DNA from 3 places in the Streptomyces sp. NPDC046197 genome. Region 2 is predicted to be linked to each of the others. Evidence: riboswitches for the same ligand, from Rfam matches in the RefSeq annotation. Region 2 holds a riboswitch; each other region holds the start of a gene.
The links. Region 2 has a riboswitch for ZMP and ZTP ahead of AB0A61_RS32100 (phosphoribosylaminoimidazolecarboxamide formyltransferase). Riboswitches for the same ligand answer to the same signal wherever they lie in the genome.
Positions count from the first base shown of each region.

Region 1: another riboswitch for ZMP and ZTP. It lies ahead of AB0A61_RS04545 (glycine hydroxymethyltransferase); the one in region 2 lies ahead of AB0A61_RS32100 (phosphoribosylaminoimidazolecarboxamide formyltransferase).
Region 3: another riboswitch for ZMP and ZTP. It lies ahead of AB0A61_RS14000 (bifunctional 5,10-methylenetetrahydrofolate dehydrogenase/5,10-methenyltetrahydrofolate cyclohydrolase); the one in region 2 lies ahead of AB0A61_RS32100 (phosphoribosylaminoimidazolecarboxamide formyltransferase).

Region 1 is NZ_JBEYZY010000002.1:393,850-403,815, forward strand. It holds gene AB0A61_RS04505 (ABC transporter substrate-binding protein) at 1-640, shown strand, start outside; gene AB0A61_RS04510 (isocitrate lyase/phosphoenolpyruvate mutase family protein) at 872-1,627, opposite strand; gene AB0A61_RS04515 (carboxymuconolactone decarboxylase family protein) at 1,665-2,171, opposite strand; gene AB0A61_RS04520 (PLP-dependent aminotransferase family protein) at 2,218-3,642, shown strand; gene AB0A61_RS04525 (hypothetical protein) at 3,653-4,474, opposite strand; gene AB0A61_RS04530 (hypothetical protein) at 4,633-4,989, shown strand; gene AB0A61_RS04535 (glutathionylspermidine synthase family protein) at 5,085-6,266, shown strand; gene rocD (ornithine--oxo-acid transaminase) at 6,312-7,517, opposite strand; ZMP/ZTP riboswitch at 7,610-7,704, shown strand; gene AB0A61_RS04545 (glycine hydroxymethyltransferase) at 7,737-9,185, shown strand; gene trpS (tryptophan--tRNA ligase) at 9,310-9,966, shown strand, end outside.
Region 2 is NZ_JBEYZY010000031.1:65,767-75,732, forward strand. It holds gene hisC (histidinol-phosphate transaminase) at 1-993, shown strand, start outside; gene AB0A61_RS32080 (hypothetical protein) at 1,554-2,066, shown strand; gene AB0A61_RS32085 (cobalamin-dependent protein) at 2,534-2,962, shown strand; gene AB0A61_RS32090 (methylaspartate mutase) at 2,962-4,245, shown strand; gene AB0A61_RS32095 (SDR family oxidoreductase) at 5,466-6,311, shown strand; ZMP/ZTP riboswitch at 6,754-6,838, shown strand; gene AB0A61_RS32100 (phosphoribosylaminoimidazolecarboxamide formyltransferase) at 6,801-8,027, shown strand; partial or broken gene AB0A61_RS32105 (short-chain dehydrogenase) at 8,091-8,213, shown strand; gene AB0A61_RS32110 (hypothetical protein) at 8,246-8,482, shown strand; gene AB0A61_RS32115 (GH25 family lysozyme) at 8,768-9,118, shown strand; gene AB0A61_RS32120 (hypothetical protein) at 9,438-9,611, opposite strand; partial or broken gene AB0A61_RS32125 (IS5/IS1182 family transposase) at 9,734-9,880, shown strand; gene pntB (Re/Si-specific NAD(P)(+) transhydrogenase subunit beta) at 9,909-9,966, opposite strand, start outside.
Region 3 is NZ_JBEYZY010000008.1:133,231-143,196, forward strand. It holds gene AB0A61_RS13960 (hypothetical protein) at 1-25, opposite strand, end outside; gene AB0A61_RS13965 (L,D-transpeptidase family protein) at 155-850, opposite strand; gene AB0A61_RS13970 (hypothetical protein) at 1,253-1,789, shown strand; gene AB0A61_RS13975 (DUF4180 domain-containing protein) at 1,831-2,205, opposite strand; gene AB0A61_RS13980 (MBL fold metallo-hydrolase) at 2,341-2,970, opposite strand; gene AB0A61_RS13985 (S-(hydroxymethyl)mycothiol dehydrogenase) at 2,970-4,055, opposite strand; gene AB0A61_RS13990 (ABC transporter ATP-binding protein) at 5,069-6,826, shown strand; gene AB0A61_RS13995 (nuclear transport factor 2 family protein) at 6,931-7,296, shown strand; ZMP/ZTP riboswitch at 7,771-7,856, shown strand; gene AB0A61_RS14000 (bifunctional 5,10-methylenetetrahydrofolate dehydrogenase/5,10-methenyltetrahydrofolate cyclohydrolase) at 7,879-8,727, shown strand; gene AB0A61_RS14005 (CU044_5270 family protein) at 8,728-9,699, opposite strand; gene AB0A61_RS14010 (sigma-70 family RNA polymerase sigma factor) at 9,692-9,966, opposite strand, start outside.

The sequences.
Region 1 (9,966 bases), on a different contig from region 2:
CGTCGAGGACAAGAAGACGATCGCGCGCGGCGGCGACCTCGGGGTGACCGGGCACATCGGCTGGTTCGTCCCGACGTACCTGGCCCAGCAGCACCCCGACATCACCGACTGGCGCAACCTCAACAAGTACGCCTCGCTCTTCCGCACCGCGGAGAGCGGCGGCAAGGGCCAGCTGATGGACGGCTCCCCGTCCTACGTCACCAACGACAAGGCGCTGGTGACGAACCTGAAGCTGGACTACCAGGTCGTCTTCGCCGGCTCCGAGGCGGCGCAGATCACGCAGATGCGGCAGTTCGCCAAGGCGCACAAACCCTTCCTGACGTACTGGTACTCGCCGCAGTGGCTGTTCAAGAAGGTCCCCATGACGGAGGTGAAGCTGCCGCCGTACAAGGACGGCTGCGACGCGGACGCGGCCAAGGTCGCCTGTGCCTACCCGCACACCCCGCTGCAGAAGTACCTCAACGCCGGCTTCGCCCGGCACGGCGGCAAGGCGGCGGCCTTCCTGAAGAAGTTCAAGTGGACGACCGAGGACCAGAACGAGGTCTCCCTGTCGATCGCCGACCAGAAGCTCACCCCGGCCGAGGCGGCGAAGAAGTGGGTGGACAGCCACGAGTCCACCTGGAGGACGTGGCTGTCCTGACGCCCTGACCTGATCCGCCGGACAAGGGCTGGAAACCAGTGCCCCGGCAGGCAGCGTTCGCCACGTCGCGGCGCCCGGCGCTCCCCCAAGCTCTTCGAGCAGGGGGGACCCCCACTCGCCGCACCGGCCGAAAGCCCAAGTACGTCCAGTACGAGGACTTCCGGCCGGCACGCCGAGAGCACGCTCCCCCGAGCTCTCGGCTTCGCCCGAGCAGGGGGGACCCCCATGACGTCACTCCTTGACGGGCGAACGTTGCCTTCCGGGGCACTGGCCCAGCTCCGCCGCGAGCCTGTGCAGGGCCTGGACCGTGCGCCGCTGCAGTCCCGGTCCGAACGTGACGCGGGTGGCCCCGAGTTCGCCGAGTTCGGCGGGCGAGGGGCCCTCGCCGTCCAGGCGCGCGAAGACGTTCACCGGCCCCTGGATCCCGGACCGCAGCAGCGGCAGTACGTTCGCCGGGGCGCCGATGGGATACACGCAGTCGGCGCCCGCGGCGACGTACAACGCGGCTCGCTCGATGGCCCGTTCGGGATCGGCGACACCTCTGATGAAGGTGTCGATGCGGGCGTTGAGGAACAGCCGGCCGGCCGCGGCCCGGCGGACCTCGGCCAGCCAGTCGGCGTGCCGGTGCGGGTCCTTGAGAACACCCCCGTTGGAGTCCTCGAGGTTGCACCCCACCACGCCGGCCTCCAGCAGCCGTTCCACCAGCTCCCCGGGCGCCAGCCCGTACCCGCCCTCGACGTCCGCCGACACCGGCACGCCCACCGCCCGGACGATCCGTGCCACGGCCGCGAACATCTCGCCGGCCGGCGTCGCCCCGTCCTCGTACCCGAGACAGGCGGCGACCCCCGCACTGGGCGTGGCCAGCGCCGGGAACCCGGCCTCGACGAACACACGGGCGCTCGCCGCGTCCCAGGGGCCGGGCAGGACCAAGGGGTCCCCGGGCGTACGGCTGCGGTGCAGCGCACGGAACTCCTCGACCTTGCTCACGCCGGGAACCTCCGGTCCGTACGCGTCACCGCGGTCCTCACCTGTACTGGCCCGGCTGGTAGTGGCCCGGCACCGCGCGGGTCGTCACCCCGAACCGGTTCCACGCGTTGATCACCACGATCGCGGCGATGAGCTGAGCCAGCTCGGCCTCGTCGAAGTGCTTGGCCGCCTTCTCGTACACCTCGTCCGGCACGAAGCCGTCCGTCAGGACTGTGACCGTCTCGGTCAGTTCGAGAGCCGCGAGCTCCTTCTCGGTGTAGAAGTGCCGCGACTCCCCCCACGCGCTCAGCTGCACGATCCGCTCGACGCTCTCACCCGCCGCGAGCGCGTCCTTGGTGTGCATGTCGAGGCAGAACGCGCAGCGGTTGAGCTGCGAGGCGCGGATCTTCACCAGCTCCCGCAGCCGCGCGTCCAGCCCCTGCCCGGCGGCCGCCTCCAGCCGCACCATCGCCTTGTAGACCTCGGGGGCGTGCTGCGCCCAGGCGAGCCTGGGGGCCTGCTCGGGTGCGAATTCGCTTGTCATGGTGTCGTCGTTCCTGGTCATGATTCGACCCTAGGGGCGAGGCAGCCCAGGAGTATGGTCCATTTCCATGGCGAGAACATGGGCCACTTTCGGCGTCGACCTGCACCTGGAACCGACCGGTCCGGGGGTGCGCCGCGGACTGACCGACGCCCTGCGCGAAGCGGTCCGCACCGGCCGCCTGACTCCCGGCACCCGGCTGCCCTCCTCCCGCTCCCTCGCCGCCGACCTGGGCATCGCCCGCAACACGGTCGCCGACGCCTACGCCGACCTGGTCGCCGAGGGCTGGCTCACCGCCCGTCAGGGCTCGGGCACCCGGGTGGCCCCGGGGGCGCCTCCCACGCCCTGCGGGCGGCGGGGGAGGGCGGTGCCCGGGGCTCCGGGCCGGTCGGCGCAGCCCCGGCGCGAGCCCGGCCGCCCCGCGTACGACCTGACGCCGGGCACCCCGGACCTCGCCTCCTTCCCGCGTACGGAGTGGCTCAGGGCGGCCCGTCGCGCCCTCGCGTCGGCACCCAACGAGGCCCTCGGCTACGGAGACCCGTGCGGCCGCGTCGAACTGCGCACCGCGCTCGCCGGCTACGTCTCCCGGGCGCGCGGCGTGCGCGCGGACGCCGACCGCATCGTGGTGTGCTCCGGTTTCGCCCAGGGACTGAAGCTGCTGGGCGAGGTCCTCGCCCGGCGCGGACTGGACTCGCTGGCTGTGGAGGCCTACGGCCTGGACGTGCACCGGACGATCGCGGAGCAGGCCGGCCTGGGCACGGTCCCGCTGCCGTTCGACGACTTCGGCACCCGACCCGACGTGCCCGCCGGGGTGTCTGCGGTGCTGCTGAACCCCGCGCACCAGTTCCCCATGGGCGGGGTGCTGCGCCCGCGCCGCCGCGCCGCCGTGGTCGAGTGGGCCCGCCGCACCGGGGGGCTGGTCCTGGAGGACGACTACGACGGCGAGTTCCGCTACGACCGCCAGCCCGTGGGTGCGCTGCAGGACCTCGATCCGGAGCATGTGATCCACCTGGGCACCGTCAGCAAGTCCCTCGCCCCCGGGCTGCGCCTGGGCTGGATGGTGCTGCCCGGCTCCCTGCTCCCGGACGTGGTCGCCGCCCGGCGCGCCGGCGGCTGGTCCGGCGGCGTCCTGGACCAGCTGACCCTCGCGGAGTTCATCACTTCGGGCGCCTACGACCGGCACATCCGCGCCGCCCGCCTGCGGTACCGGCGCCGCCGCGACGCCCTCGTCCGGGCTCTGGCGGAGCGAGCGCCCCGGATCCGGGTCACCGGCATCGCCGCCGGACTGCACGCCGTCCTTGAGCTGCCGCCGGGCACCGAGTCGTCGGTGGTACGGGCGGCAGCCTGGCAGGGACTCGCCGTCCACGGCCTCTCCCGCTTCCGCCACCCGCGGGCCACCACCGAACCGCTGGACGCCCTCGTCGTCGGCTACGGCACCCCACCGGACCACGCCTGGGCGGGTGCGCTGGACGCGCTGTGCCGGGTGCTGCCGTGAGGCGCCGCCGTCACGCCTCCTCGACCGGGGCCTCCCCGAAGCGGGCCAGTGCCAGTGCCCCGGCCACCGCCACCGCGAAGCCCACCACCGCGAGCCAGGTCAGGCCCTCCCGCGTGCGGTCGCCGAGCCACACCACGCCCACGGCCGCGGGCCCGATGGTCTCCCCGATCACCATGCCCGCGGTGGCCGTGGTCACCGCGCCGCGCTGCAGGGCCATGGTCAGCAGCACGAAGGCGCCGACACTGCCGAGGACCAGGGCGTACGTCGCCGGGTTGGTGAGCAGGACCGACGGGGTGAGCGAGTCGATCAGGCGCACCGCGACCTCGACCACGCCGAACCCGAATCCGGCCCCCAGCCCGAGCAGCAGTCCCTGCCCGCGGCCCGCGAGCCGGCTGCTCAGCGCGCCCAGCACCAGGACCGCGACCGAGGTGACGAGCATCGCCCACTTCAGCACCGGCGACCCCTCCCGGCTGCCCTCCGCCCCCGAGGCCAGCCCCAGCATCGCCATCCCGGCGCAGACCACGCCGACCGCGCTCCACTCCACCCCGCTCAGGCGTGCCCGAAGCAACCGGGCGGCGGCCACCGCCGTCACCGCGAGGCTCGACGCGAGGGCCGCGCCGACCACGTAGATCGGAAGCGACCGCAGCGCAATGATCTGCAGCAGGAACCCGAGGCCGTCCAGCGCCAGCCCCGCCAGGTACCGCCACTGACGCACCGCGCGCAGGAACAGCGCCGCGTCCGAGCCGCCGCCCGTGCCGGCGGCTCGCGCGGCGACCGCCTGGAGCACCGTCGCCGTACCGAAACAAACCGCCGCACCAAGCGCACACACCATTCCAAACAGCACGAAGCGACTGTAGGGGAGCGCTAGATCCGCGGCCCGACCGGGTACCGGTTCTCACCTGTCTCTAGTCTTTCTGCCGGCAACCGGCGAAGGACCGGTCGACCGAGGGCACGTCCAACGGGGAGAACGGGAGACGGGACATGCGGGACATGGGGGACGCACACCGGCGGCTTCGCTCGGGCACGGTCGTACTCGGCGGCATGGGGCTGCTCGCAGCCGCACTCACCGCCTGCTCCTCCGAACCGGACCAGCGCTGCGTCGACCGCGACAGCTACACCGCGGCCAGGGGTTACCGGATCGTCTCCGACAAGAACTGCAGGTCCGCCAAGACCGCCGTCGACGGCACCTGGTACTACGGCGGCAGGAAGAACGGCGGCTGGATCAGTGGCGGTTCCTTCACCACGCCCCGCAAGGGCTCGGGCGGCTCCGGCGGTTCGAGCGGTGGCCACGGCAGCGGCGTCCACCGCGGTGGCTTCGGCGGTGGCAAGGGCAGCTCCGGCGGCTGACGAGGGCCCAAGGCGGCACAGGCGGCACAGGCAGGACGGGCACAGGCGGCACAGGCAGGACGGCACAGGCGGCAGAGACGGCAGAGACGGCAGACATGGAACGGCGAACGATCGAACCCCGGCCGGGCTGGCAGCAGACCGTGGAGGCACAGGGGCTCATCTACCCCCTCACCCGCCACCCCGACGGCTCCCTCCTTCCCTACTGGGACGAGAGCGCCCACTACGTCTTCGGCCTCCCCGAGGTGGAGGCGCTGGAGGAGGCCGTCGGGGAACTCCACCGCATGTGCCTCGCGGCGGCGGACCACATCGTCACCGCCGACCGCTTCGCCGACCTCGGCATCACCGACCCGCGCCTGGCCGAGGCGGTTTCCGAGGCATGGCACCGGCGGGCCGACCTCCCTTCCCTCTACGGCCGTTTCGACCTGCGCTACGACGGCACCGGCCCGGCGAAACTGCTCGAGTACAACGCCGACACCCCCACCTCCCTCGTCGAGGCCGCCTCGCCCCAGTGGTTCTGGATGGAGGAGCGCTTCCCCGGCGCCGACCAGTGGAACTCCCTCCACGAACGCCTCGTCGCCGCCTGGAAGAAGCAGGCCCCGCTGCTGCCGCCCGGCCCGCTCCACTTCGCGCACTCCAGCGCCGACGAACTCGGCGAGGACCTCATGACGGTGGCCTACCTGAAGGAGACCGCCGAGCAGGCAGGGCTCGACACCGACTGGATCTCGATGGAGGAGATCGGCTGGGACACGTTGTCCGGGCGGTTCGTGGACAACGACCTCCGGTTCATCCGCAGCATCTTCAAGCTCTACCCGTGGGAATGGCTCACCACCGACCGCTTCGCCGGCCACGTCCTCGACACCCTCGACAACGGCGGCGGGACCGGCAGCACCCTGTGGATCGAACCCGCCTGGAAGATGCTCCTCAGCAACAAGGCGCTCCTGGCCATCCTGTGGGAGCTGTATCCCGGGCACCCGAACCTGCTGCCCGCCCACCTGGACGGCCCGCGCGGGCTGGCGGCGACGACCGGGTACGTCGCCAAACCGCTGCTGGGCAGGGAGGGAGCCGGCGTGACCGTCCACGGGCCCGGCACCGACCCCGTGGTCCGCGACGAGCCCTGCTGCTACCAGGCCCTGGCCCCCCTGCCCGCCTTCGACGGCAACCACGTCGTCCTCGGCGCCTGGGTCGTCGACGGCGAGGCCGCGGGCCTGGGCATCCGTGAGTCCGCGGGCCTGGTCACGGACGAGTACGCCCGCTTCCTGCCGCACGTGATCCTCTGAAGGCGAACCCCCGGCTCGGAGCGGGCCCGATCCGCCGCACAGGCCCTACCCGCCCAGCACCCCGCGCAGCTGGTCCAGGCCCCAGTCCAGGTCCTCCTTGCTGATCACCAGGGGCGGGGCGATCCGGATCGTCGAGCCGTGGGTGTCCTTCACCAGGACGCCCCGGTCCATCAGCTTCTCGGAGATCTCCCGGGCCGTGCCGAGCGCCGGGTCGACGTCGACGCCCGCCCACAGGCCGCGCCCGCGAACCGCCGTCACCCGCCCGGTGCCGGCCAGCAGCCCCAGCTCCCGGTGCAGGTGCTCACCGAGCTCCGCGGCCCGCGCCTGGAACTCGCCCGACCGCAGCATCGCCATCACCTCCAGCGCCACCGCGCACGCCAGCGGGCTCCCGCCGAACGTCGACCCGTGCTCGCCCGGCCGGAACACCCCGAGCACGTCGCGCGACGACACCACCGCGGACACCGGCACGATCCCGCCCCCGAGCGCCTTCCCCAGCACGTACACATCCGGTACGACACCCTCGTGCTCGCAGGCGAAGGTCCGGCCCGTGCGGCCCAGCCCCGACTGGATCTCGTCGGCCACGAACAGCACGTTCCGCTCCCGCGTCAGCTCCCGCACCGCCGCCAGATAGCCGGCCGGTGGAACCAGGACCCCCGCCTCCCCCTGGATCGGCTCGAGCAGCACGGCGACCGTGTTCTCCGTGACCGCCGACCGCATCGCCGTCATGTCCCCGTAGGGCACGATCTCGAACCCCGGCGTGTACGGCCCGAAGTCCGACCGCGCCTCCGGGTCGGTGGAGAAGCTGATGATCGTCGTCGTCCGCCCGTGGAAGTTGTTGCCCGCCACCACGATCTTCGCCATTTCGCCGGGCACGCCCTTGACCCGGTAGCCCCACTTCCGGGCCGTCTTCACGGCCGTCTCGACCGCCTCCGCACCCGTGTTCATCGGCAGCACCGTCTGCATCCCGCACAGCTCGGCCAGCTGCCCGCAGAACGCGCCGAACAGGTCGTGGTGGAACGCCCGCGAGGTCAGCGTCACCCGCTCCATCTGCGCCTTGGCCGCCTCGACCAGCCGCCGGTTGCCGTGCCCGAAGTTCAGCGCCGAGTAGCCGGCCAGCAGATCGAGATACCGGCGGCCCTCCACGTCGGTCATCCAGGCCCCGTCAGCGGTGGCGATCACCACCGGCAGCGGGTGGTAGGTGTGCGCGCTGTGGGCGTCGGCGGCGGCGATGAGGTCTTCCGTAGTGGTCACGGCAGCTCCCGGGGATGAGGGTCACCCCCTTCCTATCCTCGCTCGCATGCCGGACGCGGCAGACTCCCCGTCCGGCACGCCCGGTAGGCTGATCAACGGGCCGTGACTGGCGCGCTTGGGATGGGACCGACCATCGGGGAGCGGCCCGGAGACAAGCGATTGTGAGCCGTGCGCCTGGGCCAACCGTGAACGCTGTACACACGCCGTCCGGAGGTCCCCATGCCAGAGCAGCCCCTCTCCACCGAGTCCACCGCCTTCCGCGCCGCCCTCGACGTGATCCGCGCCGTGGAGCCGCGGGTCGCCGACGCCATCGGCCAGGAGGTCACCGACCAGCGCGAGATGCTCAAGCTGATCGCCTCCGAGAACTACGCCTCCCCGGCCACCCTCCTGGCGATGGGGAACTGGTTCAGCGACAAGTACGCCGAGGGCACCGTCGGCCGCCGCTTCTACGCCGGCTGCCGCAACGTCGACACCGTGGAGTCGCTCGCCGCCGAGCACGCCAAGGAGCTCTTCGGCGCCGCCCACGCCTATGTCCAGCCGCACTCCGGCATCGACGCCAACCTCGTCGCCTTCTGGGCCGTCCTCGCCCAGCGGGTCGAGGCCCCGGCCCTGGAGAAGGCCGGTGTCCGCCAGGTCAACGACCTCTCCGAGGCCGACTGGGCCGAGCTGCGCCGAGCCTTCGGCAACCAGCGCATGCTCGGCATGTCCCTGGACGCCGGTGGCCATCTCACCCACGGCTTCCGCCCGAACATCTCCGGCAAGATGTTCGACCAGCGCTCCTACGGCACCGACCCGGCCACCGGTCTGATCGACTACGCGGCCCTGCGCGCCTCCGCCCGCGAGTTCAAGCCGCTGATCATCGTCGCCGGGTACTCCGCCTACCCCCGTCTGGTGAACTTCCGGATCATGCGCGAGATCGCCGACGAGGTCGGCGCCACGCTCATGGTCGACATGGCCCACTTCGCGGGCCTGGTCGCGGGCAAGGTCCTCACCGGCGACTTCGACCCGGTCCCGCACGCCCAGATCGTCACCACCACCACCCACAAGTCGCTGCGCGGCCCGCGCGGCGGCATGGTCCTGTGCGACGACTCCCTCAGGGACCAGGTCGACCGCGGCTGCCCGATGGTCCTCGGCGGTCCGCTCCCGCACGTCATGGCGGCCAAGGCCGTCGCCCTCGCCGAGGCCCGGCAGCCCTCCTTCCAGGACTACGCCCAGCGCATCGTCGACAACTCCAGGGCCCTCGCGGAAGGCCTGATGCGCCGGGGCGCCACCCTGGTCACCGGCGGCACGGACAACCATCTGAACCTGATCGACGTGGCCTCGTCCTACGGCCTCACCGGCCGCCAGGCGGAAGCGGCGCTGCTGGACTCCGGCATCGTCACCAACCGCAACGCGATCCCGGCCGACCCCAACGGCGCCTGGTACACCTCCGGCATCCGCATCGGCACCCCGGCGCTGACCACGCGCGGCCTCGGCACCGCCGAGATGGACGAGGTGGCGGGCCTGATCGACCGGGTCCTGACCACCACACAGCCGGGCACGACCAAGTCGGGTGCCCCGTCCAAGGCCGCCCACGTCCTGGACGAGAAGACCGCGGAGGAGATCGCCCAGCGGGCGACGGACCTGGTGGCGGGCTTCCCGCTGTACCCGGAGATCGACCTGGGCTGAGCCGGCCCGCAGGGGCGCGGGGCCGCATGGGTGTGCGGCCCCGCGGCGCGGGTGCGATCGGCCCACCACGGTCCGCAGTTCCCCACGCACCGACCCCCCCGCGCTCTCTGAGACAATGAAAGACATGGCGACTGACCGACCCCGCGTGCTCTCCGGAATCCAGCCCACGGCAGGCTCGTTCCACCTCGGCAACTACCTCGGCGCCGTCCGCCAGTGGGTGGCCCTGCAGGAGTCCCACGACGCGTTCTACATGGTCGTCGACCTCCACGCGATCACGGTCCCGCAGGACCCGGAGGAGCTCCGCGCCAACACCCGGCTGGCCGCCGCCCAGCTGCTGGCCGCCGGGCTCGACCCGGACCGCTGCACGCTCTTCGTTCAGAGCCATGTCCCCGAGCACGCCCAGCTGGCCTGGGTCATGAACTGCCTCACCGGCTTCGGCGAGGCGTCCCGCATGACCCAGTTCAAGGACAAGTCCGCCAAGCAGGGCGCCGACCGGGCGTCCGTCGGCCTGTTCACGTACCCGATCCTGCAGGTCGCCGACATCCTGCTCTACCAGGCCAACGAGGTGCCGGTGGGCGAGGACCAGCGCCAGCACATCGAGCTCACCCGCGATCTCGCCGAGCGTTTCAACGGCCGCTTCGGCGAGATCTTCACGGTCCCGCGGCCGTACATCCTCAAGGAGACCGCGAAGATCTACGACCTGCAGGACCCGTCGATCAAGATGAGCAAGTCGGCCTCCACGCCGAAGGGCCTCGTCAACCTCCTCGACGATCCGAAGGCC
Region 2 (9,966 bases):
GCCCGCAACGAAAATCCGTTCCAGCCACTCGAGTCAGTAGTAAACGCGATCACCCGCGCCGCGGCCGAGGTCAACCGGTACCCGGACGCGGCATGCGGAGCGCTGCTAGCCGAACTCGCCCGGCATTTCGACGTCTCCCCGGATCGTATCGCGGTGGGTGCCGGGTCAATCACGCTCATTCAGGCGCTGCTCGCAGTGACCACCGAGCCGGGGGCCGCCGTTGCCTACTCGTGGCCATCGTTTGATGGCTATTCTGTGCTCGCCGATCTCGCCGGGTTCCGCTCTGTGCGAGTGCCGCTGGCTGCGGGCAAACACGACCTCGACGCTTTGGCCGCAGCGGTCGACGAGCGGACGCGTCTGGTGCTGGTCTGCAACCCCAATAACCCGACCGGCACGGCGGCAAGCGGGGACGACCTCCTGCGGTTCCTTGACTCGGTCCCGCGGACGTGCCTAGTGGTGCTTGACGAGGCCTATGGCGAGTATGCGCGGGATCCCGGCCTGGGCGTCCGCCTGCTCAGGTCGTGGCCGAACCTGATCGTCGCCCGGACCTTCTCCAAGGCCTACGGCCTCGCCGGCCTGCGGGTCGGCTACATGCTCGCGGATCCCCACCTCATCTCCCGGATCCAGCGTATGATCATGCCGTTGAGCGTCAGCGACGTTGCCCAGGCCGCCGCCATCGCGTCGCTGGCGGCGGAAACAGAGCTCCTCAGCCGCGTCCAGCGGACAGTTGCCGAACGTGACCGTGTCCGCGCCGCAATGCTCGCCATGGGATTCGACGTTCCGCCATCGGAGGCGAACTTCATCTGGCTGCCGCTTGGCAGTCGTACACGGGCGTTCGCCGTCACGTGCGCGTTGGCGGGGGTCAACGTGCGGCCTTACCCGGATGAGGGCGTCCGCGTGACGATAGGGACCGCACAGGATAACAACGCGTTTCTGGCAGCGGCCAAGCAACACGGGCCGGATCGGATGGGTGCGGTTAGCCCGAACTTTTAGGGCCTCCGTACTCAATCCGTTTGAGCGGCCAGTCGAACGACTTCGTTGCCGTGCCGACGTGGCCATCGAGTCCGCAGTGGCCGGTCGAAGTCGCCGTGTCTCAGTTGTGCGAGAGCGGCCAGCCCACCAAGATCTCGACCTCACCGGCCTGTGCAACGGACCAGTAGCGGGCCGCCTGGGCGTCAAGTTCCGGGTCGTCCGCCTCGTCCAGTGGTCGTGGGCTGCGACTGTTTCGACCGGATCGCCTGTCACGTGTGGCAGGCCGAAGCGGTGTTCGACCAGGAGGCGCCGGCACATACGCTGCGGGCGGGCAGCAGGCCACCCGGCGGCACGCCCACGACAAGGCCGAGCAGTGATGCGCCGTGGACCGCGATTGCTCACGCACCGGCCCAACTCTCCCGCGCACACCGAACCGCGATGGCGCTGTACCGGCACCTGACCATCATGCTGGGTACGGTGCGTGGCGGGGCGATATGGAGGCGACGAGCCTGCCGCGAGAGTGTCCAACCTCGGCGCGGGACGCGCGGAACGCCGCGTCATTGCAGGGGACGTGGTGTTACATGCAACCGGTCAGCGGGCGCTACGACAAGTGCCGCCCCCACGTGGAGAAACTGCGCAGAGCCGCCGAGGCGCACCGCGATCCGCTGGCGAAGACGGCACATCAGTTCACCAGCGGCGCGATCATGTACGTACGCGGCCGGTTCGGGCAAACGCTTGCTGAGTTTGACGCCGCGATTGAGCACATTGACTCCCTTCCCGGCGGGGATCGGCAGCAGGTGCCGACCTACCGCCGGCGCGTGCCGATCCGGATCTACCGTGCGCTCACCCTCTGGTTGATCGGCGAGCAGACCCGTGCCGCCCGGCAGCGCGACGAACTGCTGTTGCTGAGCGCGACGCGACGCCCCATGACCGGGCCATTGCGCTCTGCACCTGCGCAGCGGTGTCCGCGCTCGGCGGCGATGCCAACACCGGGCTGGGTACCAGCGAGAAAGTCACCGCGCAGTGAGTACGGCTGCCGCGATCGATTCCTTCCCTTCTCCGACGCGACACAGTTGTCGGTGCCGACCTCCTGAGCTCGGTGTGCGGAGGAGGTCTCCACCGACTCGGTTCATGAAACCGGCTGACTCGAAAATGAAGTCGGGGACGGTCAAGTTCGGGCGCCCGTCGATCGGGAGGTCGCCGGGTTGTGACGAGTGGCGTGTTGCGGCGGGTTGGAGGCAGGGTCAGGCGGCTGAGACGGGTTGAAGATCGACCTTCTTGCCGGTGAGTCGTTCAAGCCGGCGGACAAGTTCGCGCTCGCGTCGTCTGGGGGCAATCTTGCTGAGGTGGTAGTCGGTTCCTAGACCCCAAGGAATCAGCTAAGGCCGCTGCAAGAGGATAGCAAGCGCGGTCCGATAAAGTGAGACAATCAGCTGCTCCGATGAGCACCGGATCACAGAACATAGACTGCTTCTGCGTCAGCTCGAATTGTCACGTCACAAGGAAGCGAGATGAACCGCCCGTGAATTCTATTTCCCATAGAAACGGAGGGAAATTCGTTGTGGCCAGCGTGTCATCGGATGCTCATATGTGGAACCTCGTGTTTCTTCAGCTGCTGCTCGAGGAACATGGCGGGCAGGTAGTGAATCTGGGCGCGTGCACTCCGGACGAGCTCATCATATCTGAATGCATCAGAGTCCAGCCAGACGCCTTGGTCATTAGCACGGTAAACGGGCACGGTCATATCGATGGCCTGCGACTGATCAGGAAGATTCGCCAGAATCCGGAGCTTGCTCCTATGAAAGTTGTTATCGGCGGCAAGCTGGGCGTTCACGGTTCCCGGCATGCCGGATTCGGAGCTGAACTGGTCGCGAATGGCTTCGATGCGGTATTCGAAGCGGACGCCGAATTTGACCAATTCCTCGATTATCTCGGACTGGTGTCGTCGGCGCCGAAGCAAATTTCCTCCTCGAAAACCCGGAGTATCTGATGGCAACTCCTCCCAGCCCCGGACGCTTCACCCGGTTTATTCGGCAGGCTTCGAATGAAGGAAAACTGGTTGTCCAGCCGCGAATGGGGTTCGGCACCGTCGATCAGATGCGTGCGGGACTTAAGGCGGTCAGCAAAGTCAGTGCAGCCACTGTAGGTACCATCACTGTTGACAGTTATACTCGGGTGAACGACCATGCCTCAGCACTTCTCGCTCTGGAGAAGGGCGAGGACCTCAATGGATTCCCGCTGGTGGCGCACGGTGCGGCGGTGACTCGCCAGATGCTTGCCGGAATCGCGGGAGACGACTTTCCGGTGCAGGTAAGGCATGGATCGGCATTGCCTGGCGAGTTGTTTGCGGGACTGATGACGGCCGGCATCGACGCCACCGAAGGCGGTCCTGTCTCCTACTGCCTGCCCTATAGTCGCGTCCCTCTGTCGCAAGCCGTGGCCGCATGGGCGGAATGCTGTGAGATGCTCGCGAGAATCAGTGAACCGGTGCATCTAGAGAGCTTCGGCGGATGCATGCTGGGGCAGTTGTGCCCGCCGAGCCTGCTGATCGCCCTGAGCATCTTGGAAGGCTTATTCTTCCGCGAACACGGACTGCATGATATTTCCGTCAGCTACGCTCAGCAAACTAATCCGCAGCAGGATATCGAGGCAATTTCTGCCCTGCGCGCACTGGCGAACTACTGGCTCGGAGATGCTAACTGGCATTCTGTCCTGTACACCTACATGGGTGTTTATCCACGCAGTCGGCTGGGGGCATACAGGCTGCTTGAGGCGAGCGCGAGGCTCGCTGCCCATTCCGGGACCGAGCGACTGATCGTTAAGACTGTGGCGGAAGCCAGCAGAATCCCATCGATTACGGAGAATGTTCACGCCCTAGAATTCGCAGCGTCGGTAGCCGAGCGAGAGACGGTGATCGAACCGGCCAGAATTCCAGATTCTGGGATCTATGAAGAGGCTCAGGCAATTATCACTCACACGCTAACTCTGGGAAGCGACGTGGGATCAGCGCTCATACGCGCATTCGAACTCGGAAATCTCGACGTTCCGTTCTGCCTGCACCAAGACAACGCGAACCGCTGCCGGGCTCAGGTTGACGGCCGCGGCTGGCTGACATGGGTTAACCCTGGAGGAGTGCCGATCCCTCATGCCCGCAGCATGACAGAAAACCAGCAACGGCTCACCGCCCGGGGCCTCATTGAGATGCTCAGTTACAACGAACGGCGTTATGACCGTGAAGAACTGGCAGGATCAGAAGTTTGGAGGCTCGGGTGATTACATCGGCGACACCAAAGCAACAGTGCCCCGCTCCAAGCTGGCACGAAGATCGGCACATCGGCGGCTCGTCAGCACGATAACCTGCGCTTCTTTGCCAACTACGCAGCGACACATCCGTTATGAAGGGCAAGGCACCTTCAGGCAGGGTGAGTTGGAGGGCACGCAGGGCGTGAAAGAAGCACATACGGCGCATCAGGAGCGCTCGGAGGGCTGGGCTCCATGCCCCTGCTGCCCGTCATCATCGACCGATCCGTGGCTGGCAAGAGGACTTCCGTCAGGGCGGTCGCAGATCCAGACCGGGCCACCTGCGGCGAGACGTTGACGGGTACACGGGACAGCCGCATGGCACGGAGCCTGGTCCGTCGCAGCGGCCGCGGCACGTTCAGGGGCACCGGTCTGCCCCACGCGAGTTTCCTCGGGCCGCTTCCCGTCGGCGATCGCCAGCGCGGATTCCCGTGCCGCGTGCGAGGGTCCACTGCAGATCCCCCGAGTCCGGGCAGGCCGGGTCTGTCAAACGAACGTGTAACCAGGGTGGTTGCGGTTACTGCCGGACCGCTGAGAGCCGGCTGTCGAAGGTGATGTCGAAGGCGTTCCCACAACCGCGGCGAGCGGCACGCTCAGCGCCTCGGGCGGCCGGCGCACCGCGAAACCGACGGTGGCGAGCAGCCCGGCCGCCGGGACGAGCAGCAGCCAGACCACCAGCTCGGGGCGGCCCCCCGGTGGCGCCCGCCACCAGGGCGCAGACCACGGCCGTGGCGCAGACGACGGAGACTGTGCCCCGCCCGCAGGTGCCACCGGCAGCGCAGCAGGCACTCCCCGTGCTGTGACCGCCAAGGGCCACGTCCACGCAGCTCGCGAAGCTCATCCGCGACCACTGGAAGACCGAGGCCCTGCACCACGTCCGCGACATCACCTTCGCCGAGGACGCCTCCCAGCTGCAGACCGGCAACGCACCGCGCTCCCTGGCGACTTGGCGCCATTTTGCCGTCGGCGCCCTGCGAATGAACGGCGTGAAGAACATCGCCTCCGGCCTCCACAGCAACGCGCGCGACACCCGCCGACCACGTCGAAGCCCTGCATCCGCAGCGAAAAAGACACCTGCTGGGGCGGACGTCCACTGAACGCCGCAGCTCGAAGATCACTACAGGCCTGCGCGCGTCCATCCCAGTGTGTTCTGATTCTTGGGAAGTCACTGCTATCGCCTGGAGGATGTGACGATGATTCTGGTGACTGGCGCGAGTGGGAACGTCGGAACGGCTCTCCTCACTCTCCTTCATGCCGATGGCGTGGCCGCGCGCGCGGCTTACCGTGATCCGCACACCACGGCTCAGGTGATCAAGTCGGGCGGTCGGGCCGTGACGCTCGATCTGGCCATGCCGGACACGATCGGTCCTGCGCTCGATGGCGTCGACGCCGTATTCCTTCTCGGCGCGACGAGCCCCGCTCAGACGACGCACGAACTCAACATGCTGGAAGCCGCCCGTGCGGTGGGTGTTCGCGTGGTGAAGCTGTCGGTCTGGCGGGCCGACGAAGGACTCTCACCGATCGCCCGGCTGCATCAGCCCGTCGAGCAGTCGCTGGTTGCGGCCGGTTTGCCCTGGACGATCCTGCGACCCAACTTCTATCTGCAAAACTTCCTGCGCCAGCCGTCCATCCGCGAGACCGGGGAGTTCAGTCTCCCGTTGATCACGGCACCCATAAGCTTCATCGACATCGGCGACATCGCCCGTGTCGCAGCGCGGGTTCTCACCACCGATGGCCACGACGGCTGCGTCTATGAACTCACCGGGCCCAAGGCACTGACCTACGCTGAAGCCGCCGAAGAGTTTTCCGACGTCCTTGGCAAGCCGGTGCGGTACGTGGGCCTGCCGGACGACGAAGCGCGCGCGGCAATGCTGAGCCGCGGGATGCCGGAGTTCTACGTCAACGCGCTGATAGGAGTTGCCCGCGCTTACCGCGATGGTGGTGCCGAGACCGTCACTTCAACCGTCACCGACCTCACGGGGCGTGAAGCCGTCGGTTTTGCCGATTTCGTGCGTCAGAACCGCCACTTCTTCGACTGACCATGGTCCGATGCGGTGGCTGGAGCATGGCGAGGAAGCCGCGTCCCAGGCCGTCCTCAACGCCGGCACCCTACTGACCGGTGCCTTCCCCGTGCGGGGCGCTTCGGCACGACGGCCGTCCCCGTGATCCGAAGCAGCCCTGCTCGCCGGAAGCCCCCACGCCGATACGGCGGCCGATCTCGAAGCCAACGCCGGCACCTTCGCGCACTTGTCCGCCCACAGGGCACCGACATCCGCTGCTGGGCGAAGAAGAACAAGGTCGAGTTGTGCTTCACCCCGACCTACGCCTCGTGGGCCAACCTTCTCGAAACCCACTTCGGGCCGCTGAGTCAGTTCACCCTCGCCAACTCCCGCTCGGCGGCTACCTGCCGCGAGAAGGCCTTGTTGACCCTGCGTCTTTGCGGTCTGAGCGGCCACGTCGTACTGCTTGCCGATAGAGTTGGGCCCGGCCCGCAACTGGCGAGGGTGGATCACCACCAGGGAGCGGCCATGTTCCGACGCAAGCGTCGACCGCCTGGGCGCCTCCGTCAGCGATGTCCCGCTGAGGAGGCCAGGACAATGGAACTGCGCTACGGAACCAATCCGCACCAGACAGTGGCACCTGCCGCGCCAGTGACGCCCGGCCGGTGGCCGCTCCGGGTGCGGCACGGACAACCATCCCTCATCAACTTGATGGACGCGCTCAACGGGTGGCAGCTCGTGCACGAAGCGAGCCAGTCGCTCGGTCGGCCGGCAGCGGCTTCCTTCAAGCACGTCTCGCCCGCCGGCGTGGCCGTGTCCGGACCCGTCGACGAGGTCACAGCGGGGCTCTACGGCGTCGCCGGCGACAGCCTGGGCGCCCTAACCAGCGCTTACCTGCGCGCCCGGGATGCCGATCCGAAATCCTCCTATGGCGACTTCGCCGCGGTCTCCCACCCGGTCGACATCGAGCTCGCCGAGCTGCTGACCAGCGTGGTGTGCGACGGCATCATCGCGCCCGGCTACGCGCCGGGCACAGTCGAGCGGCTCAGCAAAAAGAAGGACGGTCGCTTCCTGGTCCTGGAGGCAGACAAGACGTTCACGCCTTCGCGGTTCGAGGCGCGGGAAATCTTCGGCCTGCGCCTGGTCCAGGAACGCGATCAGGTACAGCTCTCCGCCGCCCTGCTCGACGCCCCCGTGGTCGGCACACTGCCCAAGGCCGCAGTGGACGACCTGCTGCTGGGGCTGGCGGTCATGCGCTACACCCAGTCCAATTCGGTGTGCTACCTGCGTGACGGGATGACCTTGGGAATCGGCGCCGGCCAGCAGTCACGTGTCGACTGCACCCGTCTCGCCGGAGCCAAGGTCGACAACTGGTGGCTGCGACGCCACCCGGCCGTGCGCGCCCTCACCTTCCGGCCGGGCATCCGCCGCCAGGATCGCATCAACTGGCAGATCCGCTTCATCGAGGGCGACCTCACCCCCAACGAGAGCAGGCGCCTGACGCAGGTACTGTCCACACCAGCCGACGCGCTGACGCCCGATCAGCGTGAGCAGTGGCGGCAACGCCTCACCGGCGTCGCCTTCGTCTCCGATGGCGCACTCCCGTTCCGCGACAACGTCGACCAGGCCCACCGCCACGGCGTCGAATACATCGCCGAGCCGGGCGGATCCATCAGGTCCGACGACGTCGAAAACGCCTGCCGCGAGCACCAGATCACGCTCACCCGCACCGGCCTCAGACTGTTCCACCACTGACGACGCCGGAGCCCCCGCGGACGACTGTGGGGACCCCGAGCCTCTGTCCGCTGTTCCCCAGAGCAGGAGCTGTTCGCCAAGGACCTTGAGCGGGCCGCGCGCCGCCTGGTGCACATCCCGGTCGGCCGGTTCGCGGAGGCCGGGGAGATCGCCGCGGCGGTCACGTTCCTCGCCGGCGACGACTCCTGGTCAGCACGGACAAGGGGCCCGGCGCCGTCGTGGAAGCGGTGGTGTTCCCCTCGCCGCGGGTCCAGGGCCGCTATCTGCTGCTCGGCTTCGGCTTCGACGACAACAGCAGGGGCCCGTCCGTGACGGACATGCAGTGGATCACTGATGGCATCGAGCGCCTCGACGGCAGCGGCAGCGGCAGCGGCACCAGCGCCGGACCGCGGCGCCGCCCGGCCGTCACAAGAACGTCCGGCCCCCGCCGCGGTACGTCGGCACGGTCACCGTGACCTCGTCGCCCACCGGCGCGCGTTACCCGGGTGCCCGCCCACCCGCCTTCTGGAGGCGCCACCATGCCGAAGCCCCGTCGCACCGGTGCTGTAGTCGTTCTGACTGTCCGGCTGTTCTGCGCCGGCCTTGCGCCCGCGACGGCGTCTGACCCAGGGGCCACCCCGTGCACGGCGTGGACACCTATCACCAGAACCACGACAACCGCGGCGGACGGCCCTTCGACTGGACATGGAACAGTGCGTCCAGGACGGGCACCACCTGACCGTGCCGCAGGTGAGCGACTCATGGAGCGGGTCCGCGCCGCGACCGGTGAGATGCCCGCCCTGTACGCACGGCGGTCCTTCGTCGACGGCTGTCTCGGCGGTACCAAAGCCCTGGCAAAGTACCCAGTACGCCTCGCTCGCTACAACTCCGGCTCCGCCGAGCCGTCCCCGCTGCCCGGCGGCTCGGGCTGGGACTTCTGGCAGTACAGCGAGGACGGCACCGTCGCCGGCATCGGCCCCAAGGTCTGCCTGGACGTCTTCCACGGGGACCTTGCCGAACTCAAACGACGCGCCCCCCCCTGCCCACCCACTGACAGCTCAGCTGCCGAGACTGCGCACAGCCGTACGTGCCCGGACAGGCAGTCACGGTGAAGCTCAGGGTGCGGATTTCGAACACGAAGTCGAGGCATATGAAGCTCATCGCGGACAAGCTCGCGCAGTGCGCCGAACTCGGCTCGACCGGGCATGAGCTGCATCCGACCGGCGCAGGCCTGCCGATCATGTGCCGTCTGGAGCTGCTCTTACCAGTGAAGTCCCCGGCACATCGCAGTCCGGGCTGCCGAAGACCGCGGTAGGGACGAGGCGTCTGCCCATCCTGCTCCCGTTAATCCAGATGAGTGACTTTTCATCATTGTGCTTCCGGGCACTGACAACCGTGCAGCAACACGGCTGACCACAACCGCCCTTGGTCTCACCCATCGGAACGGGTGAGACCAAGAACGAGAGGAGCCTCGCCCAACGGGCCGTCGGCGATCCAGAACCGGTGGGCGGACAGGATCGTGCGCAGCGCCTGGTTCATCGCGGCCTGCTGGGCGTTGCGCAGTTCCAGGGAAGGTGGTGGGCGGCCGCCGGGTCCTGCCGCCACAGCACCCGCAGCACGCGCCGGTCCTGCGGCATCAGGGCCACGCCGGTCTCTCCCCCCGTCCGCGGCCGCCTCGCTGTTCCGCCACGGCGGTGGTCTGTCCCCTGCTGGCGGCCGCCACCGGGCTCATGCACCATCGGGGCCTCGCCCGCGACCACGAAACCCACCCGCACCGACCAGCAGCCGTGATTCAACTGGCCGCCATCAACCTCATGCCCCTCCGCCTCACCCACGAAGCCACCCCCAACTGGCGTGGCGGCCAACCCAAATGAGACAGACAACCGAGGATCAGGCCCTCACTCAGTGGCTGGCCACCGTCGCCCGGCGTGCGGCCGGGGCCGCTTCGCGTCGGTTGTCG
Region 3 (9,966 bases), on a different contig from region 2:
CAGTGGTGGACATGCTGTGAAGCATATGCCGCCCGACGTGAAGACGTTGTGAGTAAGAACGATCGATACGGGACATTTCGGACCGTGTTGCTCATCACGTCAATTAGGCAGGGCGACGAGGGAGTTCACCGCGGCCGAGCGCCGGGTGGGTACCTCAGGTGCCCGGCTTGCGGCCGTAGACGAACACGTCGTCGCCGGTCTTCAGCAGCGACCAGTACTTCTGCGCGACGGTCGTGGTCATGTTCACACAGCCGTGCGAGCCCGGCGGGTTCCACATGCTCAGGCCGACCGCGTGGAAGGCCTGGCCGCCGTCGAAGAACTGGCTGTAGGGCATCGGCACGTCGTAGATGTTCGAGACGTGGTTCTTGTCCCGCCAGTAGATCTTCTTCAGGCCGGTACGGGTCTCGTATCCGTCGCGACCGGTACGCACGGGGACGGGCCCGTAGACCAGACGGCTGCCGTCCTGGATCCAGCTGAGCTGGAGCGTGAGGTTGACACAGGCGATGCGGCCCTTGTTGACGGGGCACCGGCCGTCCCTGTTCGGGTTGTTCCCGACGGCCTTCTGCTTGTCCATCAGGTCCATCACGCCCCAGGTGACCGAACCCGCGTAGCCGATGGCAGGCGTGATGCCGTGCCTGTTCTGGAAGGCCTGGATGGCCTTGCAGTCGGCCGGCGACTGCCGGCCGTCGACCGGGCGGCCGAGGAACTTCTCCACCTGCTTCTGGTACGGCCCGGACTGCGTCGTGCAGCTCGCGGCCTGCGCCGGAGCGGCGCCGAGTGCCAGCGTGAGCGGCGCCACGAGTCCCGTGACCCCCAGGGCTACGGCCCCTCGTCCGCCCAGGCTGCCCAGGCTGCCCAGTCTGCCTATGTTCCCCATTACGGCTCTTTCCCCCTCGATGCGGTCCCTGCGCTCTCGGAGAGCTAGACCTTTGCCCGGGGACGTCGGTTGTAAAGCCGGTCACGCCGATACGAAACGGTGACAATCGGCAAGTCGGCACCGCCCCGCCGGACCCGGCGCTCCGATGCCAGTTCCTTCGAATTGGACCCGGTGTCCGGCAAGGGCCGCGGCCTACACTGCCGACCGTGCACCCCGCACTCGCCGACGATCCGGACCGGCTTCCGCAACTCCTGCAGTCCGCCCGTGACCTCGCCGCACGGGAGGTGAGCGGCCTGTCCGAGCGGCCGGTCGTCCGGCTCGGCAAGGCCCCGACCGCGAGCCCCTCCCGGACGTGCCGACCGATAGCGTGCGTACATGTCCTCGTTCATACAACAGCTGCCCGCGCTGGTCGGGGTCGTGATCGGTGCCCTCGGCTCGTACCTGGCGGTCGTGCGGAGCGACCGGGACCGGTTCCGCCGGGAGCAGGCGGCACGCTGGGAGGAGCGACGGCTCGCGGTGTACGCCGACTACGCGCGGTCGCTGAAGAAGTCGGTCACCCTGACCTACCGGGTGGCCGCCCACCTCGGCAACGACCCGCATCCGCACCCCTTGCCCCTGCCGGAGGCGGAACCGTTGCTGGCCGAGGCGACCGCCGCCCGGGATCCGTCGGGGGAGGCCCTGATCATGCTGGGCAGTCCCGACGTGGTGGAAAAGGCCCGGACGTGGGTGGTACTGGTGATGGAGATGGAGCGGTTCCTGCGGGACGGTCGGCGCGAACCGGAGGCCTGGCAGGGCCTGCTGGAACGTCAGCGCGCCGCGCGCGAGGGCTACTACACGGCCGTACGGGCGGATCTGGCGCTGCCGCCGGGCCATGCCGCGCGCTGGCCGCTGCCGCCGGTGGCACAGGGCTGAGCGGCCCGCCGGACCGGTCGGCCGGCGGTGCCGACGGCGGATCAGCCGGTCGGGGTCAGTCTGGCGTCGAGGGCGTCGGCGTCCGCCAGGAACCACAGCTGATGGCCGCCGTTCGACTCGTACACGAAGTCGCGCAGCGCCGCACTGCTCTCCACGTGGCGCGAGATGTCACCCATGACGACCAGGCGCAGGCGGTAGTTCACGAACTTCTGCACGATCGCGCCCGCGACGCCCGACCTCAGCCGGAAGAACTCCTCACAGACCCGCTCCACGGGCACCGCGACCAGTTCCGCGTCCCGTCCCATCGCGTCGCCGATGAGATCCAGCGCCGCGCTCTCGCCGTCGAGCGGCGGTCCGCCGGGAGCGCAGCGCAGGACGCGCACGCCGTGCAGGTTCACGAGTTCGTCCGAGGCCATGGCCGGTGAGCGTAATGACCAACGCCGGGCCCCGCGAACGCTTTTCGTCCCGTGCGGCCCGGCTCCGGCCGTCACACCCGCGGAGTCCGGTCCTTCGCTGTGGCCGGCCTGTTCAAGGTCGCGTGGCCGCTCCCGTCAGTGGCCGCGGGCGATCCACTCCTCCAGGTGCGGGCCCTCCGCTCCGATCGTGGTGGCGTCGCCGTGGCCGGTGAGGACCTTCGTCTCGGAGGGCAGGGTGAGGAGACGGTCGCGGATCGAGGCGATGATCGTCGGGAAGTGGGAGTAGGAGCGGCCGGTGGCGCCCGGGCCGCCCTTGAAGAGGGTGTCGCCGGTGAAGACGGTGGCGAGCCCCGGGTCGTACAGGCAGACCGCGCCCGGCGCGTGCCCGGGGGTGTGCAGGACCGTCAGGTCGGCGCCCACCGCCTCGATCACCTGACCGTCGGCCAGATGGGCGTCGGGCTCCCGGTCCGGGTGGGTCAGCTTCCACAGCGGCAGGTCGTCGGGGTGCAGCCAGATCCTCGCGCCGGTGAGGTCGGCGAGGGCCGGTGCGGCGTTCACGTGGTCGTTGTGCGCATGGGTGCACACGATGGCGGTCAGCCGGCGGTCGCCGACCGCGGCGGCGATGGCGGCGGCGTCGTGCGCGGCGTCGATGACGACCGCCTCGTGGTCGTCGCCGACGATCCACACGTTGTTCTCGACGTCCCAGGTGCCGCCGTCGAGCGTGAACCGGCCGGAGGTGACGAGGCGTTCGATGCGCGCGGTCATCACAGCACCACCACCGAGCGCAGCACGTCGCCCTGGTGCATCCGGTCGAACGCCTTCTCCACCTCGTCGAGCTGGATGGTCTCCGTCACGAACTTCTCCAGCGGCAGCCGTCCTTGCAGGTGCAGGTCGACGAGCATCGGGAAGTCCCGGGAGGGCAGGCAGTCGCCGTACCAGGAGGACTTGAGGGCTCCGCCGCGCCCGAAGACGTCCAGCAGGGGCAGTTCCAGCTTCATCTCCGGGGTGGGCACGCCGACCAGGACGACCGTGCCGGCCAGGTCGCGGGCGTAGAAGGCCTGCCGATAGGTCTCGGGGCGACCGACGGCCTCGATGACGACGTCGGCGCCGAAGCCCCCGGTCAGCTCACGGATCGCCTCGACCGGGTCGGTCTCGCGGGAGTTGACGGTGTGCGTGGCTCCCATCGTGCGGGCGGTCTCGAGCTTCCGGTCGTCGATGTCCACGGCGATGATCTTCCCGGCGCCCGCCAGGAAGGACCCGGCGACGGCCGCGTCGCCGACACCGCCGCAGCCGATGACGGCGACCGAGTCGCCGCGCCCGACGTTGCCCGTGTTGATGGCGGCGCCGATGCCCGCCATCACCCCGCAGCCCAGCAGCCCGGCGACCGCCGGGGACACGGCGGGGTCGACCTTGGTGCACTGGCCGGCCGCGACCAGCGTCTTCTCGGCGAAGGCGCCGATACCGAGGGCCGGGGCGAGTTCGGTGCCGTCGGTGAGGGTCATCTTCTGCGCGGCGTTGTGCGTGTCGAAGCAGTACCAGGGCCGGCCACGGCGGCAGGCCCGGCACTTGCCGCACACCGCACGCCAGTTGAGGATCACGAAGTCGCCGGGTGCGACGTCGGTGACGCCCTCGCCGACCGACTCCACCACGCCGGAGGCCTCGTGGCCGAGCAGGAAGGGGAAGTCGTCGGTGATGCCGCCCTGCTTGTAGTGCAGATCGGTGTGGCAGACGCCGCAGGCCTGGACGCGCACGACGGCCTCGCCCGGGCCCGGGTCCGGCACGACGATCGTCTCGACCCGCACGGGTTCGTTCTTTCCGGGCGCGATCACGCCGCGAACTTCCTGCGCCATGGTGGTGGCCCCTTCCATCGGCCGTTGTCCGTCCCCTCGACCCTACGCGTCAATGATCGGTGACGGCACGCATCCGGGCAGGTCACTTGCCACTCCGGTCGGGCCCGGGCGGCGCGGCTTCCGCCGTACGGGTGAGCACGCGCGGTGGCGCGGGCCGGTCCTCGCCATGCAGCCCGGCGACGGCGAGGGCACCCGTCAGGGCGCCGTGCCCCCGGACCCGGGCTCGGGCACGGGCTCGGGCACGGGCTCGGGCTGGGGCTCGGGCTCGGGGCCGCGTCCGGGGCACGAGCTCGGGGCCGGGGCCGGGGCCGGGGCCGAGGCCGGGCTCGGGCTCGGGCTCGGAGCCGGGCTGGGGCTCGGGGCCGGGCTGGGACTCGGGCTCGGAGCCGGGCTGGGGCTCGGAGCCGGGCTGGGACTCGGGGCCGGGCTGGGACTCGGGCTCGGAGCCGAGCTGGGGCTCGGGGCCGGGGTCGGGGCCCGGGGCCCGGGGCCGGGCTCGGGCTGGGGCTCGGGCTCGGAGCCGAGCTGGGGCTCGGGGCCGGGGCCGGGGCCCGGGGCCCGGGGCCGGGCTCGGGCTGGGGCTCGGGCTCGGGCTCGGAGCCGGGCTGGGGCTCGGGGCCGGGTCCGGAGCCGGGCTCGGCTCGGCACGCGGCCGGGTCTCGCCCGCCGGCGCCGGAAGGACCGGGTGAAGACCGACCTACGACGTCATGCCCGTGCCGTGTGGCAGCCAGGTGGTGATCGAGTGCGGCGTTCCGGTGCGAAGGGCGTCGCACCCGGATGCGGGCCCTCGCCGCCCGCCGCTGATCACCCCGGCTTCCACCGAGGAGAACGGACATACCAGACACCACGACCGTCTGCACATCGGCGACGCCACCGAGGTACCGCCCGTGCCGCCGCTGCGCACGCTTCCTGACGGGTCCTCGGCGCCGCCCGCAGCGCCTGAAACCACTGGCGCCGCCACCCGGTGGGCGACGTAGCCTGATTGCTCCGACCCACTCCGGACAGGGAGCGTTGTGAGCGGCGCAGACAGCGAGACGAGCGATCCGCCCGCCTGGCGGCTGCTCCTGGACTACGTACGGCCCCACCGCTGGGCCCTGTTGGCGGGGGCGCTGCTCTCGCTGGTCACCGGGGCCACCGGGTTGCTGCTGCCGCTGGTGGCGCGGGGACTGGTCGACGACCTCGCGCACGACCGCGCCGTCACGGGTGCGCTGGTGGCGATGTCGGCCCTGGTCGTCGCCAACGCGGCGATCGGTGCGCTGGGTTCGTACGTGTTGCGCCGCACCGCCGAGTCGGTGGTGCTCGGCGCCCGGCGCGCCCTGTCGTCGTATCTGCTGCGGCTGCGCATACCGGCGGTCGACCGCAGCGAGCCGGGCGACCTGATGGCCCGGATCACCTCGGACACCACGCTGTTGCGGGAGGTCACCACGGAGTCGCTGGTCGGACTCGGTACCGGCGGGCTCACGCTGGTCGCGACGGTGGTGATGATGGGCCTGGTCGACGTGGTGCTGCTGGGGGTCACCCTGGCGGTGATCCTGCTCGCGGGCACGGTGCTCGGGGTGATCGTGCCGCGCATCAACCGGGCGAGCCGGCAGGCGCAGAACGCGGTGGGCGTCATGGGCGCCTCGCTGGAGCGGGTGCTGGGCGCCCTGCGCACCGTGAAGGCGTCCGGCGCCGAGCACCGCGAGGAGCACACGCTGCACGCGGCGGCCGAGGAGTCGTGGCGGCAGAGCGTGCGCGCCGCCAAGTGGTCGGCGGCGGCGGGCAACACGGCCGGTCTGGCGATGCAGATCGCGTTCATCACGGTGCTCGCGGTGGGCGGGGCGCGGGTGGCGACCGGAGCCATCGGCGTGGGCACCCTGGTGGCGTTCCTGCTGTACGTGTTCTATCTGATGTCGCCGATCCAGCAGGTGGTCGGCGCCGTCACGCAGTACCAGACGGGCGCCGCGGCGCTGGCGCGCATCCAGGAGGCGCTGCGGCTGCCCGCCGAACCCCCGTGCCGGCCCGCGCCGTTGCCCTCCCCCGGCGCCCGGCCGGCCGCGCTCGCCTTCGTGGACGTCCGCTTCCGTTACGCCGTCGACCTGCCGTACGTCCACCACGGTGTGACCTTCTCGGTGCCCGCCCAGGGCATGACGGCGTTCGTCGGACCGTCCGGGGCGGGCAAGACCACGGTCTTCTCGCTGATCGAACGGTTCTACGAGCCCGAGTCCGGAGCGATCACCCTCGACGGCCGGAGCCTGGCCGACTGGGACCTGCCCCAACTGCGCTCCGCCATCGGTTACGTGGAGCAGGACGCGCCGGTCCTGTCGGGCTCGCTGCGGGACAACCTGCTGCTGGGCAACCCGGATGCGGACGAGGGCGCCCTGGAACGGTTGCTGAAGACGACGCGCCTGGACGGTCTGGTGGCGCGGCTGCCGAGCGGCCTGGACACGCTCGTCGGGCACCGGGGGACCAAGCTGTCGGGCGGGGAGCGCCAGCGGGTCGCGATCGCCCGCGCCCTGCTGCGCCGCCCGCGGCTGCTGCTCCTGGACGAGGCGACCTCGCAGCTGGACGCGGTGAACGAGGCGGCGCTGCGCGACACCGTGGCCGACGTGGCCCGTGCGACGACCGTCCTCGTGGTGGCGCACCGGCTGTCGACGGTGACCATGGCCGACCGGATCGTGGTCATGGACGCGGGCCGCGTCCGCGCGGTGGGCACTCACCGCGACCTGGTGGCCGCCGACCCGCTGTACGCGGAGCTGGCCGCGACACAGTTCCTGGCGACGGCGGACTGACGCCCGGGCTGCGCTTGCCGAGCCCGCCGGGGCGGAGGAGCCTCGAAGGTGAGGCTGTCGCGGCCCGTTCCTCCCCGGGCCCGCGGCCCTCGTAGGAGGTCACCATGGCTACCCCGGCAAGCCCCGCCTTCAACACCGAAACGCTGCGCCGCGGCATCGAGGCAGACACGGCGTCCACGCTCCTGTCGCTGTACGCGGACGACGCGGAGATACGCATAGTGGACCGCAACACCCAGCCCAGTCACCCGAAGATCCTGCAGGGCCGGAACGAGATCCGCTCCCTGCTCGACGACGTCTACAGCCGCGACATGAGGCACAAGCTGGAGACCTGCGTCGTACAGGGCGACCACGCCGCGTACGTCGAGTCCTGCGAATACCCCGACGGCGTCCGTGTCCTCGCCGAGTCCATGATCTCGTTGCGCAACGGCAAGATCACCGACCAGATTCTGATCCAGGCATGGGACGAGTAGGCAGGAAGGCGGCAAGGTTCCAGGTCAGTTCCCGGCTGACCTGGTCCTTCTCCGCCCGGGCGGGCCTGGGACGATCGCGCTCCGCACTGCTCGGGCGGCCGGGGCCGGCCACCGCGGCACGCCGGCTGGCGTCCGCCGTTGTGCTGCGGGCGATGCTGCGGGCGGCGCGGCCCCGTCCGCGCGCTCTGACGCCACGCGTTCTGACGCCGAGTACTCGGACGCCACGTGCTCTGACGCCGCGCGCGCTGAGACCGCGCCATGGCCGGCATCGCTGAACCGGATCCGCCCGTACGTCCCTGAAGACCGGCGCCCCTGAAGACCGGCGCCCCAGAAGAAGACCGGCGCCCCAGAAGACCGGCCAACCACCCGACTCTGCCTGCGCGTTGACCATGACCGGGCCCTGCGGTCAGGACCTGCGACGGCCCCGCGACCCCGAACGTGCGTCCTGATCGGGGCGCCTGCTCGGTTAAGGTGGGCCGGGGTCGTGACTGGCGCTGAGGTGGAGCACCACCGGGGAGCGGCCCACGCAGAGTCGAATGCCGCGCGCCTGGGCGATCCCGTCAACCGCTCAGGGAGTGGATCATGTCCCAGGCCCGGCTCATGGACGGCATCGCGCTCGCCCGCCGCATCGTCGAGGAGACCGCCGAGAAGGCGGCCGCCCTCACCGAGCGCACGGGAACGGCGCCCTGCCTCGCGACGGTGCTGGTGGGCGAGGACCCCGCCTCCGTCACCTACGTCCGGATGAAGCAGAACCGCTGCCGCCGGGCCGGCATCGCCTCGCGCCATGTGGCACTGCCGGCCGCGACCACCACGCGGGAGCTGGTCGGCACGCTCACGTCCCTGTCGGCCGACCCCGGCGTGCACGGCATCCTGCTGCAGCATCCCGTCGGCGAGCACATCGACGAGCGGGCCGCGTTCGAGGCGATCGCGCCCGAGAAGGACGTCGACGGCGTCACCTTCGCCTCGTTCGCCACGATGAGTTTCGGTCTGCCGGGCTTCGTGTCCTGCACCCCCGGAGGCATCCTGCGGCTGCTCGACGCGTACGAGGTGGACCCGGCCGGGAAGCGGGCCGTCGTCGTGGGCCGCAGCGCCATCCTCGGCAAGCCGGTCGGCATGCTGCTCCTTGCCCGCGACGCCACGGTGACGTACTGCCACTCCCGCACCCACGACCTGTCGGCCGCCGTCCGCGAGGCGGACATCGTCGTCGCCGCCGTGGGGCGGCCGCGGCTCGTCCGCGGCCAGGACATCAAGCCCGGCGCCGTCGTGATCGACGCCGGGTACAACCCGGGCACCATCGGCGACGTCGACTTCGACTCCGCCGCGGAGCGGGCCTCGCTCATCACCCCGGTGCCGGGCGGCGTCGGTCCGATGACGATCGCCACGCTGCTGGAGCAGACCGTCACCGCGGCCGCCCGGCAGCTCGGGGTGTGATCAGCGCATCCAGGCGCTGTACTGCATGACGTCCCCGGCCTGGACGCCGTACTCGGGCCCGGCGGTGGTGAAGGTCGTCTCCAGTCCCAGTACTGCCCCGGTGGCCGGGTCCATGATCAGCATCCGGCGAATGCCGGGGGCGTCGAGGACGTAGGCCTGACCGCGGCGGCCGAGCCGGTCGGTGACCCGGCCGACCGGTCGCAGGTGCCCGCCGTCGGCCAGCAGCCCGGCGAGGGCGGCGGACTCGCGCGGCCCGAGCGTCCAGTGGTCGAGCAACTCCGCCGTGGCGTCGAGCAGTTCGGTGGTGGTCGGGGAAGTGCTGTGCGCCACCTCGGCGAGATAGGCGCGCAGGTGTGCTGGGTCGTGCGGCGGCGACGACTCGGGCGGGGCGTCGCTCCAACTCGGCGGGTAGGTCCGGTCGCTGAGGACATGGCCGTCGGCGACCCGGCGCGCCGCGCCGCCCTCGTCGGTGAGGACCGGGCGGCCCGGGTGGCGCGGGTCGGTCGCGACCACGAGTTCGGTGCGGCTGCCGTCGGCCCGCCATCGCACGACGCGCTCCTCGGGCAGGGTGACCGGCGGCCTGTCGTCCTCCATGCCGAGGCTCCACGACTGCACGTGGGTGCCCTTGCGCAGGCCCGGCGCGCCGTCGGCGGCGGCCGCCCGGGCGCGCTCGGCGAGCCGGTCCAGGGGTACGGGGGTGGAGCCGGCCTGCACCACCAGGGGGCGGGGGGCGGCGACGGCTGGCGCGGTGCTCGGGCCGGAGAGCAGCAGTGCCGACACTGTGGCGGCGACGACGGCCGTGGCCGCCAGCCCCCAGACGGCCTTCCGGAGGGGACGGCGGCTCGGGGTTTCCTCGCGCAGCAGCCGGTTGAGGTGCCGCTCGGCACGGTGGTCGAGGGGGCCGTCGCCGAAGTGGGGGCCGTCCGCGGGTACGGGGTTGGCGCGGCGCAGCAGTTCGAGTTCGTCAGTCATGGCCGTGGTCCTTGGTGGAGGTGACGAGCGGGGGGCGCATGCGGTCGATCTCCGCTCTCAGCCGGCGGCGGGCGCGGTGCAGCCGCATGGCCGCCGCCCGGCGGCCGCAGCCGAGCACGACGGCGACCTCGTCGACGTCGAGTTCCTCCCACGCGGTCAGGCGCAGTACCTCCTGGTCGGCCGGGGAGAGCCGGAGGAGCGCCTCGTGCACCCAGGCGCCCGGCAGCTCCGCGTCCGGGCCGGCCACCGTGTGCCGGCCGTGTGCGG